DNA from 2 places in the Ruegeria sp. CDSA034 genome. Region 2 is predicted to be linked to the other one. Evidence: riboswitches for the same ligand, from Rfam matches in the RefSeq annotation. Region 2 holds a riboswitch; the other holds the start of a gene.
What was found. Region 2 has a riboswitch for thiamine pyrophosphate ahead of thiD (bifunctional hydroxymethylpyrimidine kinase/phosphomethylpyrimidine kinase). Riboswitches for the same ligand answer to the same signal wherever they lie in the genome.
Positions count from the first base shown of each region.

Region 1 (6,780 bases), on a different contig from region 2:
TGAACGTGATTGCCGCGCAGCTTTCCGCAGCGGACCCGGAAAATGCGGGTGCATATTTCGCAAACGCGGCGGCTGCCCGCGAAGAGATGGCATCCCTTTCTGCTGAAGTGAGTGCCACTCTGGAACCTGTACGCGGCAGTAACTTCATCGTTTTCCACGATGCTTATCATTATTTCGAGAACGCCTTCGACTTCCCCGCGTCGGGTGCGATTTCGCTTAGTGACGCGTCAGATCCAAGCCCGGCGCGGATTTCTGAGATTCAGGGGCGCATTCGCGAAGAAGGGATCAATTGTGTTCTGTCAGAGCCGCAATTCAACCCAGGCATCGTCGCCACTGTCTTGGTCGGAACCGAAGCGAATACCGGTGTGATAGATCCACTAGGTTCTGATCTTGAACCCGGGGCTAAGCTGTACCCGCAAATGATCCGGAACATCGCAAAAACATTGGCGGAATGCCTATGACCTGACAGGGCAGCCCGTTTTGGCATGGAAATCCAGAGCGGGCTGAACATCGCCGGGGGCACAAAGGTTTCTCGGAAACTTGGTTTTTTCGTTTCGGTGCTCGCGGCATTCGCCCGTTTGGAAACTCAGCCAGATTTCTTCTAGAGTTCCCAACAGAACGACGCAGTCAGAGGCTGTAGCGGTGTCGGGATCAACGATCCGGACACTAGTTACGGGTCAGGCATGCGCAATCCCGGCTCACGACGCGCGCCCGTAAAACCCGATGCGTTCTTCGTGTGTGAACTGAACGTTTGGCCGATCATAAAAGGAAAACACGGCAATCATACGGTCGCGGTCGCCTTGAACAGGCGAGACGCGGTGCGCCGTGTTTTTGCCTTTGAAGATGTTCAAAGTCCCCGGCTGCAGTTTCATGAGCGTGGGCTTGCGCCGGCCTTCCAGCAATTCAGCCACCCCATCGTAATTCGGGTTGTCATCACTACGCAGGTCTTTTTCGTACTCAAATTCACATCCCGCAGACGGCGCTTGCAACAGCAGCGTTGTGGTGAATTCGGACCTGTCGAAATGCCAGTTCAGGGCCTGCCCGGCTGAGTAAGCCATGACGTTCACGCGGGCCAGCGGATCATCCATCACAAAAAGCTTTGGCTTTTTCATGACCGCAGCCAGAAACTGCGCAAATGGCGGCCAATCGTAGAGGCGGATCACAATGGCCTGCCCCAACTGATCGGCACAAATCGTTCTGTTAGACGTCTCAAATTGGGTCAGGGCCGGATGGTCGCTGCCGAGGCCCTCGATAGACGTCCTGAAATAGATGTTGTGCCGCCGCGCGTGGACAAAAGCCTCTTCGGCAAAAACCGGTTGCAGCTCAGACACCGCCGATTCCAGCGCACTGTCGCGAACAAAGCCAGGCAGGTTAAATAGTCCATTCTCAGAAAGATCGGCTTTGCAGCGTTCGATCAGGCTGTGCCAGGCCGTGCTGCCCGGCTGGTCCAGTGGATACAAATCCAAGTTTAAGACATCACGCATCTTCGACCCTCCCTTCCTGTTATCCTGAGCAGGGCTTGAAACAGGGTTTTATAAATGGATAGCCTTTTTGGAGAGCATAAGAAATTCAAAAACTCTGACCGAAAACGGATTGCCCGGCGGAAAGCGCCTATTCCTGAGGGCGCTTGTTCAGTAGAAATGACGGCGATGGATTTAAAGTCGGAGACCCTCATCAGGATGAGCATGTCGCCGATCCCTTTGCGGCGGGGTTACCGGATAGCTTACGCAAAAAGACGTAGATCTCCACCAGATGTAATAAAAATTCGTAACTGCGCTGCAAAGTTAAGGCACCACTGAATTCAGCAGTGGGGATCAGTCTGGCACACTCGCCCGGCGACGTGAGGTAACCGCCCTGATTTGTTGACGCAGGCTATTTGCCCGCATACGAACTTGCCCACATGCAGGAAACCCACAGCCGACGCGGCACAAATTCCGCCGGACATCCAAGGAATAACGCCATGAGCGAACATATCATCGTCAGCACTCAGGATCGCGTCACCACAGTCACGATTTCTCGCACAGACAAGAAAAACGCGATCACTTTTGCCATGTATACCGCGATAGCTGAAGCCATCGAAGAATACGGTCAAACCGATCAAGCCCGGGCGCTGGTCATCACTGGTGAAGGCGATATGTTCACAGCCGGGAATGACCTGCAGGATTTTATGACAGGTGGTCTTCCGGCGGGTGACGCTGAAAATCCGATTATTCGGTTCCTGAATGCGATCCGGGATTGTCCGAAACCCCTGATCGCCGCGGTCAACGGTTCTGCAATTGGTGTTGGCCTGACCATGCTGCTGCACTGCGATCTGGTCTATTCCGCGAACAGCGCTACATTCAGCGCTCCATTTGTCCAACTGGGTCTTGTGCCCGAGGCCGGTTCTTCGATGTTGTTGCCAGCGTCCCTCGGTATGGCTGTCGCCAATGACGTCTTGCTGGCGGGGCGGGTTCTGACGGCATCCGAGGCCCTGAACCACGGGTTGGTCGCGCGCGTCTTTGCCGACGATGAGTTGATGAACGAAGTCCAGGAGATCGCCAAAGCCATTGCAGCCTCATCCCCGGTAGCGCTCAAACAGTCAAAGGCCCTGATCCGCAATCAGCGTGACGAAGTGGCCGGACACATGGCCGCGGAAATCAAGATTTTTGCCGCGCAGCTACAATCCCCGGACTTCGCCGAAAGCGTTGCGGCCAAACTGCAAAAACGCGCACCGAATTACAGCTGACCCGCGCTTGAGCTATTACGGCTTTCCACGCTTCGAAGGCAAAACCGGTTGTTTCGGAAACGCAAGCTGAGGCACAAAACGCCGCTGACGCAAACCCAAGCTGAAACCAACCTTCTGTTATTGGCCTACATGGCGAATAACAGAAGGATATCGACTTAATTTCATTACCGGGCTGGTCAATTCCGCCCGGCAATGGAATCAGTGCGCATCAACAAATTTTGATTCGCCCTGACACGCTTTAACAAGCCGAAAAAGGGCGTGCCCTGTGGCTGTTGGATGGCGTTTCACCCGATAGCCGCGTGAAGTCAGAGGAAAAGCATGGGCCTAACCTGCTATGACGTGATGGTACCGCCTGAGGTACAAAAGACCATTCTGCCGGATGAAAGCATCGCCACGGCTTTCAACATCATCAGAGGCAGCCGGGCACGGTTTCTGCCTGTCGTGGCCGAAGACGGAACGTATGTTGGTGTCTTTACTGCCCCAACGCTGCTGAAACTGATCCTGCCGAAAGCGGCGACAATCGGTCTGAATGATGATGCGTCGCGCGTCGCGATCGACTCGCTCAGCTTCATGAACCTGACGCGGGAAGATTTCGAACAACAGATGGAGCGACTGAAGACCGAAAAGGTTCGCGACAACATGTCGAGGCCCTCGAACATCCCCGTTGCTGCACCCGACACGCCAGTGATGGAAGGTATCTTCCTGATCTACAAATACAAACGGCACGTGATCCTTGTTGAGCCCGAAACCAACCGTTTTGTTGGCACCGTAAGCGCTAACTCGCTTTTGGATCGCGCACTCAGCTAACCCTATACAAACCGGACTAAAACCTTGGCTACGCATTCGACGTCACACGGAGAGGCCGCTCTCTCTGTTCCACAACTATTGGGCATTGATCCGCTTTGGATCGCGACCGGAATTCTGATTTTGGTTTATGCGGTCCTGATCACAGAAAAGGTCAACCGCGCCATTTTGACGATGCTAGGCGCGTCCCTGATGGTCCTGTTTGGCATCATCAATCAGGAACAGGCCGTGGCGGGTGTGGACGCCAACACTCTGGCACTGCTTATCGGCATGATGGTCATCGTGGGGATCACCAGCAAATGCGGATTGTTCCAATACGTAGCGATCAAGGCCGCAAAAGCGGTGAAAGCCAATCCAACCGGCATCCTCATCATGCTGACGCTGATTACGGCGGTGTTCTCGGCCCTGCTGGACAACGTAACGACCGTTTTGCTGATCGCCCCGATTACGCTGCTGATCACTGAAGCCCTGGAAACGCGTGTGTTCCCGTTCTTTGTCGCCGAGATCCTGGCCTCGAATGTGGGCGGAACAGCGACGCTGATTGGTGACCCGCCCAACATCATCATTGGCTCGGCCGCAGGGCTGAGCTTCAACGATTTCGTGGTGAACCTGGCGCCTATCTCGGCCATATGTCTGGTTGTCCTGACCGGCATCATTTACCTTATGAACCGCAAGGAACTTGCCCGCATTCCGAAATCGGCCAGCGATCGGATTATGGGGTTCAACGAATCCGAAGCGGTTACTGATGTTGTTTTGATGATCAAGTCTCTGGCCGTTTTGGCTCTGGTTTTGCTGGGGTTCACGCTGGGACACAGCTACGGCATTCAGCCGGGTACGTCAGCGTTAGCCGGTGCAGGCCTGTTGATGCTGCTGGCCTATGGCCACCAAAGCGGTGAAGAACAATCCGAGTCGGTTCACCACATTTTTGGTGAAGTTGAATGGGTCACAATCTTTTTCTTCGGTGGGCTGTTCGTCATTGTTGCCGGTGTTGAACATGTTGGCCTCTTGGCATTCTTTGGTGAGAAAGTGCTGGAGCTGACCCAAGGCGACATGATGTGGACCGCGTTCTTCATCTTCTGGGCCTCTGGCATCCTGTCGGCCATTCTGGACAACATCCCGTTTGTGGCAACGATGATCCCTCTGATCGAATCCACCGCGGATACATTTGGCGGCGAAGACGCGATTGAACCCCTTTGGTGGTCGCTGGCGCTTGGGGCCTGTCTGGGCGGCAACGGCACATTGTTGGGGGCAAGCGCCAACCTTACGGTGGCTGCTTTTGCGGAAAAGGCCAAGCAGCCCATCGGCTTCATCGCCTTCGCCAAAATTGCATTCCCGATCATGATCCTGACCCTGATGATCGCGAACGTTTATATTTGGCTGCGTTACTTCTGACCCTATGGCCCTTTGAACCAAACGCAATACAGGTTCAAAGGGCGTCGGACGCCGGACAGGTTTACTTGCCCGCATACGACACGCACCGCTCTGAGGCACCGAATTTTGTTGTCTTTCTGGCCAATCCCCCCTAGTGACGGCCTCACCTCGGGGAGCACGGCCTGCCGCGCTGAGATGCTTATAAAGCGAACCCGTAGAACCTGAACCGGCTAGAACCGGCGGAGGGAAGGGTTTCGGTTTCATCCATCCTTACCCTCTCGCCGCAATGGAGGATGACATGAAACATCTGCTAATTGCTGCGGGACTTCTGAGTGCAACTACGGCCATCGCCGCCGACAAGCCTCAGCTTACCGTTTACACCTATGACAGCTTTGTATCCGACTGGGGCCCCGGCCCGCAGGTCAAAGAAGCTTTTGAAGCGGTCTGCGACTGCGAGCTGAACCTCGTGGGCGTCGAAGATGGTGCCGCACTTTTGTCGCGTGTCCGGCTTGAGGGTGAAAACTCTGACGCCGACGTCGTGCTTGGTCTGGATACCAACCTGATTGCAGCGGCCCGGGAAACCGGCCTGTTTGCGCCCAATTCCGTTTCTGCCGACTTCGCGCTGCCGATCGAATGGACCGATGACACGTTCACACCGTATGACTGGGGCTACTTCGCCTTCGTTCACAAAGCGGATGCGACCGCGCCTGCGAACTTCCGGGAGCTGGCGGACAGCGACACCAAAATCATCATCCAGGACCCTCGCTCGTCCACGCCCGGTCTGGGTCTGCTGATGTGGGTTAAAGCGGCGTATGGTGATGATGCACCCGAAATCTGGACTGGTCTTTCCGACAATATCGTGACGGTCACAAAAGGCTGGTCCGAAGCGTACGGCCTGTTCCTTGAGGGCGAGTCGGACATGGTTCTCAGCTATACGACATCTCCGGCCTATCACCTGATTGCCGAGGACGATGGCAGCAAGGCTGCGTCCGCTTTTGACGAGGGCAACTATCTGCAAGTTGAGGTTGCGGCAAAGCTGGCCGCGACGGATCAGGCCGAATTGGCGGATCAGTTTTTGCAGTTCATGGTCTCGGATGCGTTCCAGCAAATTATACCGACAACCAACTGGATGTACCCGGCCGTAACCCCGGCAGAAGGTTTGCCTGCAGGGTTCGACACCCTGACAGTGCCGGCAAAGTCGCTGCTGTTCTCCCCCGATGAAGCCGCCGCCGTGCGGGATCAGGCCCTGGCAGAATGGCAGAACGCGCTCAGCCAGTAAGCCCATGGCCCGGTATCGGTGCGGCAGCTCTGGTCGCCGCGCTAATCCTGGGCACTCTTACGGCGGTTGCACTGCGTGCTGAAACCAGCGGCGGGTTCAGTCCCGCTGACTGGGCTGCGCTGCGCTTCACGCTGACCCAGGCCACGCTGTCCGCATTGTTCAGCGTGGTGTTGGCCGTGCCGGTTGCGCGGGCTTTGGCACGTCGGAGGTTCCCCGGCCGACGGGCTTTAATTGCGCTTTTGGGTGCGCCCTTCATCCTGCCGGTCATCGTTGCCATTCTGGGTCTGCTGCAAGTCTTTGGCCGGTCGGGATGGATCTCGGACTTCCTTGGCATTTTCGGCCTGCCGCCCATACGCATCTACGGCTTGCATGGGGTCGTACTGGCGCATGTTTTCTTCAACCTACCCCTGGCCACACGCCTTGTGTTGCAAGCCTGGCAGGAAATTCCGGCAGAACGGTTTCGCATGGCCGCACAACTGGGCTGCAATGGTATGGCCATGTTTCGACTGATCGAGATGCCCATGCTCAAACGGACCCTGCCCGGGGTTCTGGCGGTAATCTTCGCCATCTGCCTGACCAGCTTCGCCGTCGCCCTGACCTT
Region 1 covers NZ_JBXWQH010000007.1:6,390-13,169, reverse strand. The annotation lists gene AC2FLJ_RS12985 (zinc ABC transporter substrate-binding protein) at 1-461, shown strand, start outside; gene AC2FLJ_RS12980 (HalD/BesD family halogenase) at 699-1,484, opposite strand; gene AC2FLJ_RS12975 (enoyl-CoA hydratase) at 1,961-2,725, shown strand; gene AC2FLJ_RS12970 (CBS domain-containing protein) at 3,044-3,532, shown strand; gene AC2FLJ_RS12965 (ArsB/NhaD family transporter) at 3,557-4,921, shown strand; TPP riboswitch at 5,060-5,165, shown strand; gene thiB (thiamine ABC transporter substrate binding subunit) at 5,199-6,179, shown strand; gene AC2FLJ_RS12955 (thiamine/thiamine pyrophosphate ABC transporter permease ThiP) at 6,155-6,780, shown strand, end outside.
Region 1: another riboswitch for thiamine pyrophosphate. It lies ahead of thiB (thiamine ABC transporter substrate binding subunit); the one in region 2 lies ahead of thiD (bifunctional hydroxymethylpyrimidine kinase/phosphomethylpyrimidine kinase).

Region 2 (6,780 bases):
AGAAGCCGATTTTTTTGCCCTTGAGGTCGGCGAGCGTTTTGATCGGACCGTCCTGTAGCACCAGCAGGCAGTTCAACGGCGTCGCGACCAAGGTGCCGACGCGCTTAAGCGGCAGACCCTCATGGATTTGCAGGTGAAGTTGCGGCTGGTAGGAGACCGCCAGATCGGCTTGACCGGCGGCAACCAGACGCGGAGGGGCCGATGGATCCGCGGGTGGCACAATCTCAATCTCCAGCCCCTCGTCGGCAAAGTATCCGTTCTCTTGCGCCACGATGATGGGCCCGTGGTCGGGGTTAACGAACCAGTCCAGCAGAACGGTCATCTTGTCTTCGGCCCAGGCCGGCGCAGCGGCCAGCAGGGCAATTGCTGTCATCAGCTTTTTCATATCTCGCGTATCCTTTTCGTTCACGAGGTTGAGGCCGCGACGAGAACGATCTCGCCCGGCCAATCCGGTTGCAATTTTTCGGCAGCACGCCACGCACGCAGGCCGGTTGAACAGCAAAGTGCCAGCCTTTTCCCTTTATTAGGCTCTATTTTTACCAATTCAGAAGACCCGCGGAACGCTTTGGGATGAATGGGTTCAGGGGCCTCATCCGGGCTGCGCAACTCGATGATCAGATCATCCGTGGTCAGTTGGCAGACCGACACAAACGGGAAGTGATGGTTGGGCTCGGGCGCATCGTCAAAGCGGAACGTTGTGCTTCGCATCGTTCGGGCATCGAACTGTACCATCTGCCCCAAGGGCGAAGGGTCCAGCCCGAGAATAACGCTCAGCGCCATTTGCGCCTGCATTGCGCCAATCATTCCGACGACGGGACCCAACACACCGGCGGTGGCACAGCTTGCACCACTGCCCGGCGCGTCGGGAAAAACCGCCCGCAAAGATGGGGCACCGCCGCAGAAACCGGCGACATAACCGGACAACCCCAGGACCGAGGCGCTTATCAACGGTTTGCCAAGCGCGCGACACGTGTCCGACAACGAATAGCTTGCAGCATAACTGTCTGCGCAATCGAGAATGACGTCGGCTTGTGAGACAAAGCGTTGCGAATTTAAGTTGGTTAGAGCCTGATTTTTCGTGGAGATTGTAATTTCAGAGTTTAAGGCCTGACACCGCTCAGCCGCGACTTCGGCTTTGGGGCGACCACAGTCCCCCTCCGCAAACAAGGTCTGGCGATGGAGGTTCGACAGGGCGACCTCATCGCGATCCATGATGGTCAAATGCCCGACCCCGGCCCCAGCAAGCAAAGGCAAAACCGGCGCTGCCAGCCCCCCGGCCCCCACCACAAGAACCCGTGCGTCGGATAAGCGGGCTTGTCCACGCGCGTCGACCTCCGGCAAGATCATCTGACGGGCGTAGCGGCTCATGTGGTGACCTCGATCCACGCACGTACGCGGGCTTCTGGGTCTGCATTCAAGGTGATGTCTGTCACGACTGAGACAATGTCCGCCCCGGCCTGCAACACACCCGGCACGCGCTCGACACTCATCCCGCCAATACCGACCAAAGGGACTTCCCCCACGCGCGCTTTCCATTCAGTGACACGCGGCAGGCCCTGTTGTTTCCATTTCATCTTTTTCAGGATCGTTGGGTAGACCGGCCCAAGCGCAACATAGTCGGGGCTCATGGCCAGAACACGCTCAAGCTCGTCATCGTCATGGGTCGAGACACCCAGTTTCAGCCCTGCGCGTCGGATCGCCTTCAGATCTGCGTCATCCAGATCCTCTTGTCCCAAATGAATCCAGTCGCAGCCTGCGTCGATGGCAACCTGCCAATGGTCATTCACCACCAGAACAGCGTCATGCGCACGGCACAGATCCCGCGAAACCGCGATCTGTTCGCGTACGACCTTGTCCGGCTGGTCCTTGATCCGGAGCTGAACCAGCTTCACGCCCAAGGGCAGCATCCGGCGCAGCCAGTCGGAATGGTCGAAGATTGGATAAAACCGGTCGAGGTTCATGACAAAAACGCCTTTCCAATAACAGGGGTCGAGGGTTCGGCCATATCGCGCGCTTCGATCGGGTCGGCCTGATAGGCCAATCGCCCGGCCTCGATGGCCAGCTTCATCGCCTTGGCCATTGCGGCGGGATCGCCGGCCCGTGCCACCGCGGTGTTCAGCAGAACGGCATCATACCCAAGCTCCATCGCATGTGCGGCGTGGCTGGGCAGGCCGATACCAGCGTCAATCACCAGTGGTATTTCGGGAAACTCAGCGCGCATTGCGCGCAGGGCGTATTCGTTGTTCAGACCGCGGCCCGAACCAATCGGGGCCCCCCAAGGCATCAGAACTTCACACCCTGCCGCCAAAAGGCGCTCACCCACGATCAGGTCGTCCGTGGTGTACGGAAACACCTCGAACCCGTCTTCGCTCAGAATGCGCGCGGCCTCGACTAATTGGAACACGTCGGGCTGCAGGCTGTCGGTATGCCCGATCAGTTCCAGCTTGATCCATTTGGTGTCAAACACCTCTCGCGCCATATGAGCGGTGGTCACAGCCTCTTTCACCGTATGGCAACCTGCTGTGTTGGGCAGGACAAGAACGCTCAGATCGCGGACCATCTGCCAAAAGGTTTGTCCTGCGCCTGCTTCGCGTCGCAAAGATACGGTGGCCACCCCGGCCCCGCTGTCCCGAAATGCCTGTTCCAAGATTGCAGGGCTTGAATATTGCGCTGTGCCCAGCATCAACGGGTTCGACAGAGGTGTGCCATAGAACGTCTTCATCGTTCAGCCCCCCTGCATCGGGGCGACGACTTCGATCCGATCGCCATCCTTGATATTGCGAGCTTTGCGCAAGCTTGAGGGCACAAAACCCTCGTTCACAGCCGTCGCCACCCGGCCCGAAAACCCACATTCCTGCAAAAGATCGGCAAGAGTTCCGGCCTGCACCTCGCGCATCTCGCCATTAAGTACGATCTTCATCAACCATCTCCGAATGTTTGTTGTCCAACGCCAGGTCAGCCACGCCCTTTGCCAGTGCAGGGGCCAGCAGGTAGCCGTGGCGGTAGAGGCCGTTGGCGTAGATTGTCGGTCCCAGTCGTCGAATACGCGGCAGGTTGTCGGGGAAAGCGGGGCGCAGATCGACACCGATTTCCAACACTTCAGCCTCACCAAAGGCGGGGTTCAGGGCGTAGGCTGCGCTCAGCAACTCAAGCATCGAGCGTGCGGTAATTCGGCTGCTGTCCTCGGATTCGATCATTGTTGCGCCCAGCATGTAGACGCCGTCGCCGCGTGGAACGATATACAGCGGCACGCGTGGATGAAGCAGGCGTATAGGCCGGGTCAGTGTCACGTCTGGGCACCGGATCACCAGCATCTCACCCTTCACGCCGCGCAAGTCCTGCAGGTATTCGCGCGCGTGTAGACCACGGCAATCAATGGCGTTGTCCAATTCCGTCGGCGCGCGCGCATGATGGAATTCAACACCGTGATCCTGAAGCTGGTGTGACAGATCCAACAAGGCCTGACGCGGGTTCAAATGGGCCTCGGCATCAAAGTAGAGACCCTTTCCGAAACCGTGAAGATAAGGCTCTAATTGGGCAATTTCGCCGGTATCAACTTCGGAAAACCCCTCAGTTCTGCGGGCGAAACGACGTAGATCCGGCAGGTCCCGTGGGTTGGCAACAACCAGTGTGCCGCGCCTGTGGACCTGAGTTCGCTTGGCCCACCAGTCGATTGCCAATTGCCCCAGACGCAGGACAGGTTCCTCCGCGTTTTCATACTCGCACCACGGTGCCAACATTCCGCCCGCGCACCATGAGCAGCCATGCGGCCCCGGTGCACCGCCGGGATCGAACACCTGAACCTTGGCCCCGCGCGCGACAAGTTCGGACGCGACGGCCAACCCGGCCACACCTGCCCCTATGATCGACCAGACGGTCACGCGGGCCAAACCTGATGGAAGTGATGAACAGGTCCGTGACCTTGCCCGATGTTTAAAGCATCGGCCTGAGCGATGGCGCCCTGCAGATAGTCATGTGCTTGCGCTACGGCCTGGGGCAGCGAAAGGCCCTTAGCCAACCCGGCCGCTATGGATGAGGACAGGGTGCAGCCGGTTCCGTGGGTGTTGCGGGTCTGTCGGCGCGGCGCTTGAAACTGAGCAATCACGCCCGAATGTGAGATCAATATGTCATGGCAGATGTCACCCTTGCCGTGACCGCCCTTCATCAGAACCGCACCAGCGCCAAGTGCACACAGATCTTGCCCTTGTGCGATCATCTGTTCGAGGCTGTCCGCAGACTCAGAGCCCAGCAGACAAGCTGCTTCGGGCAGGTTTGGCGTTAACACGGTCGCGCGTGGCAACAATACGTCGCGCAGGGTTTGCACCGCCTCTTCTGCCAGCAACGCATCGCCGGATTTCGCAATCATGACCGGATCCAAAACTACCGGCCCGTCAAATTCGGCGATACTGTCTGCGACACATTGGATTATCTGAGGGGTCGCCAGCATTCCAATCTTGATCGCGCCAACATCCAGGTCGGTCAGAATAGCCTCGATCTGGGCTGCAATGACGTCCACAGGGATGCCATGCACCGCCGTAACTGCGCGAGTATTCTGCGCCGTCACTGCGGTAATCACACTGGCACCATAGACGCCAAGCGCCGACATGGCCTTGAGGTCTGCCTGAATTCCGGCCCCTCCGCCGCTGTCAGATCCTGCGATTGTTAAGGCAATGGGTGCCATGTCGTTGCTCCGGTTCAAAATGGGCAACGGGCATGGAAAACGTCTAAGCACTATAAGACCGTTCCCTACGCCGGTATTGCCCGGATCAGGTTCGATGGGTTAGCGCGTTCACGCCTCTCAGCCCCCAAACAGGGCACCCCAACGGTTGGGGCGACACTCTCAGGGGATGGCGGGGGAATCAAGGGCCAATTTTGATGCAGATTACGGTCAAACTGGACTTATGAAATGCAAAAGCCGGCCTCAACGGACCGGCTTCTGTTTGATGTTCAGGTGTGCAGGTTCAGCCCTTCATACCGTCCCAAAATGACTTGACGGACGAGAAAAAGCTTTTTGATTCCGGATGGTTATCTTCGCCCAGATCGTCGAACTCACGCAGCAGCTCTTTTTGACGGCTGGTCAGATTGACCGGGGTTTCGACGGCCAGTTCGATGAACATATCGCCAACGCCACCGCCGCGAAGGGCGGGCATGCCTTTGCTGCGCAAGCGCATCTGACGTCCTGACTGACTGCCAGCCGGAATTTGCACGCGACCACGGCCACCGTCGATGGTGGGCACTTCGATCGAACCGCCCAGCGCTGCCTTAGCCATGCTGACCGGAACGCGGCAATACAGGTTTACGCTGTCGCGCTCGAACAGCTTGTGGTCCGAAACTTCGACAAAAATATACAGGTCGCCCGGAGGACCACCGCGCATCCCGGCCTCACCTTCGCCCGCAAGACGGATGCGTGTGCCGGTTTCGACACCAGCCGGAATGTTGACCGACAGCGCGCGTTCTTTTTCGACGCGCCCGGCGCCGCCGCATGATTTACAGGGGTTCTTGATAATTTGACCCAGACCCGAACAAGTCGGACACGACCGTTCAACTGTGAAAAAGCCCTGTTGCGCCCGCACTTTTCCCATGCCCGAACAGGTCGGGCAGGTTGTGGGCTCAACCCCGCCTTCCGCACCCGAGCCGTCACAGGCCGAGCAGGCCACGGCAGCAGGCACGTTGATCGTCTTTTGCAGGCCAGAGAATGCTTCTTCCAAGCTTACACGCAGGTTGTAACGCAGGTCTGACCCGCGCGCGGCCCGTCGACCACCCCCGGTAGCACCGCGCTGACCACCCATAAAATCGCCGAACAGGTCATCGAACACGTCCGAGAAGGCACTGGAGAAATCGCCCTGTCCGCCAAATCCGCCGCCGGGACGGCCACCGCCGCCCATACCGTTTTCAAACGCGGCATGACCAAAACGGTCATACGCGGCCTTTTTTTCGGCATCGCGCAAGACGTCGTAAGCTTCGTTCGCTTCTTTGAACTGAGCCTCGGAATCCGGGTTGTCCTTGTTACGGTCGGGATGCAATTCCTTGGCTTTCGTGCGAAAACCTTTCTTGATCTCGTCCGCTGATGCGCCCTTGGACACGCCGAGCACATCATAGTAGTCGCGTTTTGACATCAGTATTTCCTTCTGCCGCAACGTAATCGGGCCGGCCCGGTGACCGGACCGGCCCGAATTGGCCCGGTTTCCCGTTACTTACGCTTTTCGTCGTCAAGATCTTCGAATTCGGCATCGACGATATCGTCTTCACCAGCCGGATCAGCATCCGCCGCCGCAGGCTCATCCTCGGTCTCTTCAGACTGCGCCTTGTAGATGGCTTCGCCCAGCTTCATGGCGGCTTCGGTCACGTTCTGAATGCCTGACTTGATCTTGTCGGCATTCTCGGTTTCCAGCTCGTCCTTCAGCGCGACAATCGCCAGCTCGATGGCTTCGATAGTGGTCGGGTCGACCTTGTCGGCATGCTCTTCCATCGACTTCTCGGTCGAGTGGATGAGGCTTTCTGCCTGGTTCTTCGCCTCGATCAACTCGCGGCGTTCCTTGTCCGCCTCGGCGTTCTCTTCGGCGTCCTTGACCATCTTGTCGATATCTTCGTCCGACAGACCACCCGATGCCTGGATGGTGATCTTCTGCTCTTTGCCGGTGCCTTTGTCCTTGGCCGAAACCGAGACAATGCCGTTGGCGTCGATGTCAAAAGTCACCTCGATCTGAGGCATGCCGCGCGGTGCGGGCGGGATATCTTCAAGGTTGAACTGACCGAGGATCTTGTTATCCGCAGCCATTT
Region 2 covers NZ_JBXWQH010000012.1:53,574-60,353, forward strand. The annotation lists gene AC2FLJ_RS17410 (ABC transporter substrate-binding protein) at 1-385, opposite strand, end outside; gene AC2FLJ_RS17415 (HesA/MoeB/ThiF family protein) at 406-1,368, opposite strand; gene AC2FLJ_RS17420 (thiamine phosphate synthase) at 1,365-1,961, opposite strand; gene AC2FLJ_RS17425 (thiazole synthase) at 1,958-2,722, opposite strand; gene thiS (sulfur carrier protein ThiS) at 2,726-2,920, opposite strand; gene AC2FLJ_RS17435 (FAD-dependent oxidoreductase) at 2,904-3,881, opposite strand; gene thiD (bifunctional hydroxymethylpyrimidine kinase/phosphomethylpyrimidine kinase) at 3,878-4,681, opposite strand; TPP riboswitch at 4,727-4,832, opposite strand; gene dnaJ (molecular chaperone DnaJ) at 4,962-6,116, opposite strand; gene dnaK (molecular chaperone DnaK) at 6,191-6,780, opposite strand, start outside.